DNA from 2 places in the Sedimentibacter sp. B4 genome. Region 1 is predicted to be linked to the other one. Evidence: riboswitches for the same ligand, from Rfam matches in the RefSeq annotation. Region 1 holds a riboswitch; the other holds the start of a gene.
What was found. A riboswitch is a leader RNA that binds a small molecule or an ion and turns the genes downstream of it on or off. The one in region 1 is predicted to bind glycine.

Region 1 (4,634 bases):
ATGTCAATAATTTTGCACACATTTGAAACGCTTGGTATGTTAAGCCATTCAGAAACTTCAGGTCCAACCTGGGCAGTATCTCCGTCAGTAGTCTGCTTTCCGCAGAGAATGAGTTCAAAATCTCCTGTTTTCTTTATTCCCTGAGCAAGTGTGTAGCTTGTTGCAAGAACGTCAGCTCCGCCGAATTTTCTGTCGGAAATGAGCACACCTTCATCTGCTCCCATGGCAAATGCTTCTCTTATTACTCCTGCCGCCTGTGGTGGTCCCATGGTAATAACAGTAATGGTTCCGCCTGTTTTTTCTTTCACTCTCAGTGCTGTCTCAATTGCATACAAGTCATAAGGATTCATTTTTGAATCTACGCCGTTTCTTTTCAATACTCCTGTAACAGGATCTACTTCAACTTTGTTTGTTTCAGGAACTTGTTTGATGCAAACCAAAATGTTCATATGTTTACCTTTTCCCTTTCTGAATACATTAACTATAATTTCGTTTTCACTAACTGGTAGTACCACTTCTGATAAAAATAAAAATGCATGCGCATTTTCAACTGGTAGTACCACTTACTTTATTAAGTATATCTGCAAATGTTATCATTGTCAACAATAGTCACTTTTTTAACATTGATATTTTAAAAAATCTTTTTTGCTTTCTATTTATATATTTTTTGTCATTCTATCCAACTCTTCGTCAATCAAATCAAAATGTTTGTTTATTGCAGAAAAAGCAAGGGTTTTGTCCTTGATTATAAGGCTCTTCACCATTTTGTCATGTGCATCATGAAGGTAATCTTTGCTGGTTTCAGAGCTTAATATTTCCTTCCTCAGGTCCGCTATGAACTTATCCATCACTTCTGAAAGAGCTCTTAGTATATTTATTATCAAAGTATTTCTGGATGCTGCTGCAATGTTATAGTGAAGCTGCTTATCTAGAATTACATTATATTCTTCTGTTTGATTTTCAAGCTGAGAAATTATATTTTCAAACTGTTCAATTTCTTTATCTGTTACATTGTCAATGGCAATCATCAGCGCCTCAAGTTCCAGTGCACGCCTCAGCTGGCTTATTTGCTGATAAGTTATCTGATTAAGCATAAACATCATGGACATAGATTCCACAAGATTGTTTTCAAAATTGCCTGTAAGATAATTTCCTGCTCCCTGCTGGCTAGAAATAATACCCATAAAATCAAGCATCCTGATGGCTTCCCTGACAGAGTTCCTGCTTACACCCAGAATATCAGACAATTCTCGTTCTGATGGAAGTTTTCCTCCTGTTATTAAATCTCCGTTTACAATTTGTTTTTTAATATAATCTATAACTTTTGTATAGGACTTTTTCTGCAATGCTTTTTCTTCCATAAAACCACCTGACAATATATTTTAGTTTATATCATTATAGCATATTATCAGGAAATAGTAAGTATTTTGTTATACGGCATATATTGCTGACGAAAATTTGTTGATAACCGTTTTCATAATTAAGATATGTCGTATTTAAATTTTTCCCTTTTGTTTTTTCCTAGTACATGCTATAATCATGCCCAGTGATAAAATTAAATATTTCGGATGAAGATAGTGGGAGAGAGATCATATGATCCGCCGAAGGAGTTACACTTTCAGGCAAAAGGACCATTATCGGACGAAACTCTGGAGAGCCTCAAATGAGCACCGAAGGAGCAAGCCGGTTACACCGGTCAATCTCTCAGGTAAAAGGACAGAGCTATGCTGTAATTTTTTGAGGCCGGGTCTTTTTTGATCTGGCTTTTTGTCTTTTAAGAGGATTCCTTAAACGCACTATAAAATTTAGGGAGGTACAAAATGCAAAACGTAACATTATTTTTAGAAAAGGCCGATTCCTTTATATGGGGACCGCCACTGCTGATGCTGCTAGTGGGAACAGGAATCTACCTTACATTCAAACTTGGACTCATTCAGGTTTTCAAGCTTCCCCTGGCATTGAAACTGGTTTTTTCCAAAGACACTGATAGCAATGCACAGGGCGATGTTTCAAGCTTCGGTGCACTTTGCACAGCATTGGCGGCTACAATCGGAACAGGAAACATTGTAGGTGTTGCCACCGCCATCAAGGCAGGAGGACCTGGAGCCTTGTTCTGGATGTGGGTTGCAGCTTTCTTCGGCATGGCTACCAAGTACGGCGAATGCCTTCTTTCCGTAAAGTACAGGGTTGTTGATGAAAACGGACAAATGTCCGGAGGACCTATGTACTACATTGAAAGAGGACTTGGAAACAAAGTCCTTGCAAAAATGTTTGCTGCCTTCGGCGTAGGAGTTGCCTTCTTTGGTATAGGAACATTTCCACAAATTAATGCAATTACAGATGCCGTAAAAATTACTTTCAACATTCCAGTTCTTGCTACTTCAATAGTGATAACCGCAATAGTTGCACTTGTAACATTGGGAGGAATCAAAAGTATTGCAAAAATTTCAGAAATCATTGTTCCATTTATGGCTGTATTTTATGTGCTGGGAGCATTGTTCATAATGATATCAAACATTCAGCTTATTCCACAAACATTTTTGTTGGTAATAAAAAGCGCATTTACCCCAACTGCTGCAACCGGTGGATTTTTAGGAGCAAGCGTCATGTATGCCATGCGAAACGGCGTTGCCAGAGGTGTTTTCTCAAATGAGTCAGGCCTTGGAAGCGCACCAATTGCAACTGCTGCTGCAAAAACAAATTCATGCGTGAAACAAGGACTTATTTCAATGACAGGAACATTCTTTGACACAATAATTATATGCACCATGACAGGTTTGATGCTTATTATGACAGATGTATGGAACGGAAGTCTCCAAGGTGCAAGCATGACAAATGAAGCATTCAACCAGGGGCTGCCTTTAATCGGACCTTATATTGTTACTGTAGGATTGATATTCTTTTCTTTCACAACAATTCTCGGTTGGAACTACTATGGTGAGAGATGTACAGAATACCTGTTTGGAGTTAAGGCAATCAAATTATACAGATTGATTTTTATTGTACTTGTAGGGGCAGGATCATTCCTCAAGCTTGACATGATATGGATTCTTGCAGACATTGTAAACGGACTCATGGCAATACCAAACCTCATAGCTCTCATTGGACTCAGGGGAGTTATTGCATCTGAAACAAGACTGTATTTTGAGGGACTGAAAAGCGAATCAAAAATAGCATGGAAAAGTAAGACTGTAAATGAAGAAAATTAAACTAAAGGACGGCGCAAGCCGTCCTTCTAAATTTATTAACAAATTTATTTTTCAATTACTGCAGTGGAAAAATCACCATCAAGAGTATAAGTTATTTTGTATCCGAGTTTTTCAAAGTCTCTCACTTTAACCATTGTTCTTGAGTCAACAATCACACCTGTCATGTCGATTTTCTCATTGCCTCTTATAACATATGCTTTTCTTGCATCATTATCCCAATATACTTCTTCTCCAAATGTTTCGCCTATGTATCTCAAAGGAAGATAAACTCTGTTTTCAATGATAGTGTATGGCTGTGTATTCCAATCTGTCTTGCCGCTTTGTCTCGTTATATCAACATCAAGATCTTCACCCTCTGTATACCACATAAGCTGCATTGTCTGAGCGGGATTAATTTTGTTTTCTGTTTTCTCATATAGGCTTTCAGCATCTTCTATAGTCATAACACTTTCTGTAACTGAAATTTTTTCAACATTTTCAGGTGTTACTAAAGTTTCTGCTGAAAGTTTTCCCATGGACATTCCTTCATAAACAATTTCTGCTGATGAATTTTCCTTGTATGATGAACCTGTTTTTACAATATTTTGCTGAATTTTACTTCCTCTCACAAGTTCTTCAATGGAAGCCAGTTCTTCAGTTTCAAGTATCATAACTGCTTCATCCAAGAAATCATAAAAATCCTGTCTGCTTGCTTCTAATTCAGCTATTAATGTTTCCTTGTCCTCAGCAGTCATTCCTTCAAATTCTGTGTTGTTGTACAGGTTTTCAACATACTTCACAGTTTCATCAAACACATGCTCTCTGTTTTCGCTTACATATGTAATGAGTCTTTCCACAAATTCTAAAGCGCCCTGTGAAGTAAGTTCAATGGAGTAACCTCCGTTTATCTTTGTTATGAGTTTTGAATCAAAGCCCTTAAATGCTGTTGTAATATAGTCAATTGCATTATCCTGCATTTCCTTGTAATCCGTTTCATATTCAATGCTGTCCATTTCACCTAAATCACTAAGCAGTATGTATTCCACATCCTTAAGGCCGTTGTTGTAGAAATCATTTATAACTTCCACACTTTCTGTTGCTTCGCCATTTAACATTTCATCAAATGTAATTAACTGAAGAACCAGATTTTTTGAAACATATACGTTATTGTCTGCAATTATGAAATTGATTGGATCAGTTGACTTTAATCCATTTAAGCTGAATGTCACATCAACATTCATGTAAATTGAGTTTAAGTCTTCTACGTTAGCCTTACCCTTTAAATTAATTGCTGCATTGTAGTCTTCCCCTGCCACATCTTCAGTAACTTCAATGTTTGTTGTATTTTCAAATGAAAACTGAGTCAAAGCCGCCAGTTCTCTCGACAAACTGAGATAACCCAGTTCGTTTGTGCTGCATCCTGTAAGTACAGAAAATAGCATAACT
Region 2 (4,634 bases), on a different contig from region 1:
AAGTATGACAATTGAAGGAGTAACAACTGCTTTTGTTGAAAATGAAGATCAAGCCCATAAAAAAATGGAAGAGCTTCTTGACAAAGGTGAAATAGATGCATGCGTAACAATGCATTACCCATTTCCAATTGGAGTTTCAACAGTGGGAAGGATTGTAACACCTGGAAAAGGAAAGGAAATGTTCATTGCAACAACAACAGGAACTTCTTCTACAGATAAAGTTGAAGGAATGGTTAAGAACGCCATTTATGGTATAATAACTGCCAAAGCATGCGGCATTAAGAATCCTACTGTTGGTATTTTAAATGTTGATGGTGCAAGACAAACTGAAATAGCTCTGACAAAATTAAAAGAACAGGGATATGACATAAATTTTGCAGCTTCTCAAAGAGCAGACGGCGGTGCTGTCATGAGAGGTAATGACCTTCTCATGGGTTCAGCTGATGTTATGGTAATGGATTCTTTAACAGGAAACCTCATGATTAAAATATTTTCTTCTTACACAACTGGCGGAAACTATGAGTCACTAGGCTACGGATACGGTCCTGGAATCGGTGAAGGCTTTGACAAGCTCATACTTATAATATCAAGAGCTTCAGGCGCTCCATTAGTTGAAGGAGCCATGAAGTTTGCCGGAGAACTGGTAAAAGGAAATTTAAAAGCCATTGCAAAAGAAGAATTTGAAAAGGCACACAAAGCAAATCTTACTGAAATACTGAAAGGAACTAAAACAGTAAAAAAATCTTCTGAGGACGAAGTGAAAGCTCCAAAGAAAGAAGTTGTGACTTCCCAGATTTCAGGAATTGAAATAATGGACCTTGAAGATGCTGTAAAGCTTCTGTGGAAAAACAATGTTTATGCAGAAAGCGGAATGGGCTGCACAGGACCAATAATTCTTGTAAATGAAGCAAACACTGAAACTGCCATTAAAGTTCTTCAGGACAATGAGTTCATAGCAAAAGAAAAAACCTGCTGCTAAAACAAATTTAGGGTAGGACTACTGTCCCACTGAAGATAACAAAATTATTGAATTAATAACACGGGCGGACACGAGGTCCGCCCCTACAATTACATTTGTCAATAGTCCGAGATTCTTTAGAATCTCGTTTTTTAATTTTTAAAGCTGTGAATTGGTGCCGGAATTCTGCCGCCTCTTGCTATAAAGTCATCACTAGAAAAACTGCTTACCTTCATTATGGGAGCCCTTCCTAAAAGTCCTCCGAATTCAGCTGTATCTCCTAATGTTTTTCCGTAAACAGGAATTAGTCTCACTGCTGTTGATTTTTGGTTTATAACGCCTATAGCGCATTCATCAGCAATAATTGCTGAAATAGTGCTTGCTTTTGTGTCTCCGGGTATGGCAATCATGTCAAGGCCTACAGAACAAACACATGTCATAGCTTCAAGCTTTTCGATGTTTAAGGAACCTCTGTTAACAGCTTCAATCATTCCTTCATCCTCGCTTACAGGTATAAATGCTCCGCTTAATCCCCCTACATTTGAAGAAGCCATGATGCCGCCTTTTTTAACCGCATCGTTTAATAATGCCAGAGCAGCTGTGGTTCCATGGGCACCGCAAGCTTCAAGTCCTATTTCTTCTAATATTCTTGCTACGCTGTCACCGACTTCCGGAGTGGGTGCAAGGGATAAGTCCATTATGCCGAAAGGAATATCCATTCTCCTTGAAATTTCCTTTGCCACAACTTCACCGGCTCTTGTAATCTTAAATGCAGTCTTTTTGATTGTCTCGCATACGGTTGTGAAATCCTGACCTCTTACTTGTTCCAAAGCATTTTTTACAACTCCGGGACCGCTAACTCCAACGCTAAGGCATGTTTCTGATTCTCCGGTGCCGTGGAATGCTCCTGCCATGAAAGGATTGTCTTCAACAGCATTGGCAAACACAACTAATTTTGCACATCCAATGCTGTCTTTGTTTCTTGTAAGATACGCTGCTTCTTTTATAACTTCACCCATGATTCTTACAGCATCCATGTTAATGCCTGCCTTTGTGGTTGCAACATTAACTGAAGCACAAACCTTGTTTGTTACAGCAAGAGCCTGAGGAATTGAACGGATAAGTATTTCATCGCCTTTGGTAAATCCTTTGTGAACAAGGGCTGAAAAGCCTCCCAAAAAGTTTACTCCTGCCACATCAGCAGCCTTGTCCAAAATTTCAGCATACTTGATATAGTCAACATCATTGCATGCACCTGCTATTATGGATATTGGAGTGACTGAAATTCTTTTATTTATTATTGGTATTCCGAATTCTTTTTCTGTTGCTTCGACAGTTTCTACAAAGTGCTCGGATAACCTTGCTATTTTATCGTATATTTTAATCCTTGATTTTTCACCGTCTGAATCAGCACAGTCAAGAAGTGAAATACCCATAGTTATTGTTCTTATGTCAAATTTGAGCTCATCAACCATTTTGACTGTTTCCAGTATGTTATTAGATTTAATCATTCGTCTACACCTCGTACATTTTGTCAAAAATATCTTCCCGTTGAATTTTGATTTCCATATTGATTTCTTTGGCTTTTTTGTCTAATTCCTGCTGAAGTGTTGTAAAATCAGTTGTAATGCCATCAAGGTCCACAAGCATTATCATTGTGAAGTAATCTCTCATTACTGTCTGGTTAATATCAAGGATATTTGCGTTGTAGCTTGCTAAAAGTGTTGAAACATGTGCTATTATTCCAACGCGGTCCTTTCCGATTATTGTTAGTATGCCTTTCATGTTATCCTCCGTTTATAATGTTAGTATGTATGCAGCCTTTAAGGAAAATGGTGTTATATAAAATACAGAGAGACGCCAGTCTCTCTGTACAACAAAAACACATATGTGCTTTCTTTCAGCTCTGTTCTTTTACCTGAGAGTTTCATTGATATCAACTTTCCCCTTCGGTGCTCTTAAAGAGTCTCTCCAGAGTTATGTCCGCTGACGGTCGACTGCCTTCCGCCAGTTTCATCCAAAATATTTTATTAGGGGTTAGTATATACCGTCTTGTTTTAAAAATCAAGCATAATATTTAAATTTATAAAATTTTCTTTTTTTAACAAAATACTTTGGCATTTTCGATAGTTTTTTGATATAATAAAATAATGACAACATTTACTCGTTTTTATTGTTAATATTGATAAAGCAGTACAAAATAATATCATGTTGAAAATATAATAAATTTTGTTATAATATATGGTAGCAAGGAGTGATATTATGAAAATGGGCTTTGAATTGAATCTGTCTCAGACTCAAAAGCTTATCATGACACCTGAATTAAGACAGGCTATACAAATTTTGCAATTTAATAATGTTGAATTAATGGAGTTTATATACAAACAGCTTGAGGTTAATCCTTTTCTCGAATCAGTTGACAATAAAGTCCAGGAATCATCATCAGATGAAAGTGCTGAATATGAAAAATCTGATTTTGATAAATCTGACAACAAAGATGAAATCGATTGGAAGGAAATTACAGAAAAGTATGATGACCTAAGCTACAAGGCTTATGAAAAAACTGCAGATTCTGATGAAAAGCAAACATTTGAAAGCTACACTTCCAAAAAAATGTCTCTTAAGGACCATCTCATGGTTCAATTAGGAGTTTCCGTAAAAACTAATAAGGAAAAAAGAATAGGCGAATTTATTATTGAATCACTTGATAACAAGGGCTACTTAGGTTGTTCAATTCAAGATATAAGTCTTTTGTTGAATGAAGATGTGGTTGAAGTGGAAAGAGTTTTAAGACTTATACAAACTTTTGACCCTGTGGGAGTTGGAGCAAGAAATTTAAGTGAATGCCTTATGATTCAACTTAAGGAAAAGGGAATTCAAGATAAGAATGCATATATCATAGCAGAACAATATCTTGAAGAAATTGCTACCAACAAAATTCAAAAAATAGCAAAAGATCTTCGTATTACAGTTTCAAGGGTACAAAGCATTTGCGATATAATCAAGATGCTTGAGCCAAAGCCATCTAGAGGATTCATAGTAGACAGCGACAACATAAGATATATTGTTCCTGATGTGACTATTGAAAAAATAAACGGTGAATATATAATTATAGTAAACGACAACAACCTGCCTGTTCTAACTATAAGCGGCTATTATCAGAATATGATAAAAAATCTTGATGACAAAGAAGCAAACAAGTTCCTGAGCGACAAACTGAATTCATCTATGTGGCTTATAAAGAGTATAGAGCAAAGAAGAATGACACTGTACAAGGTTGTTGAATCCATACTCAAGTTTCAGAGAAAATTCTTTGACGAAGGTAAGACTGCATTGAAGCCTTTGGTTCTCAAGGATGTTGCTGAAGACATAGGCGTACATGAGTCAACTGTCAGCAGGGCTACAAACGGAAAATACGTACAAACTCCTATAGGGTTGTTTGAACTTAAGTACTTTTTTGCAAGCAGCTTAAGCGAAAGCGATGGCGAAGGAATTTCATCCACCAGCGTGAAGTCTCAGATTCAAAAATTAATTAATGAAGAAAACACACAAAAGCCGTTAAGTGATCAAAAAATAGCTGAAATGCTCAGCTCTGAAGGAATCAACATATCAAGAAGGACTGTAGCAAAATACAGGGATGAAATGAGGATACCATCTTCATCAATGAGAAGAAGGT

Region 2: linked by a shared signal. The riboswitch ahead of BN358_RS02645 (ACT domain-containing protein) and the one ahead of BN358_RS19300 (sodium:alanine symporter family protein) in region 1 are both predicted to bind glycine.

Annotation. Positions count from the first base shown of each region.
Region 1 covers NZ_CANG01000955.1:255,908-260,541, forward strand. The annotation lists gene BN358_RS19290 (electron transfer flavoprotein subunit beta/FixA family protein) at 1-449, opposite strand, end outside; gene BN358_RS19295 (FadR/GntR family transcriptional regulator) at 657-1,361, opposite strand; glycine riboswitch at 1,640-1,730, shown strand; gene BN358_RS19300 (sodium:alanine symporter family protein) at 1,821-3,209, shown strand; gene BN358_RS28020 (copper amine oxidase N-terminal domain-containing protein) at 3,254-4,634, opposite strand, start outside.
Region 2 covers NZ_CANG01000014.1:16,082-20,715, reverse strand. The annotation lists gene grdD (glycine/sarcosine/betaine reductase complex component C subunit alpha) at 1-979, shown strand, start outside; gene BN358_RS02650 (PFL family protein) at 1,111-2,469, opposite strand; gene BN358_RS02645 (ACT domain-containing protein) at 2,474-2,743, opposite strand; glycine riboswitch at 2,855-2,943, opposite strand; gene rpoN (RNA polymerase factor sigma-54) at 3,221-4,634, shown strand, end outside.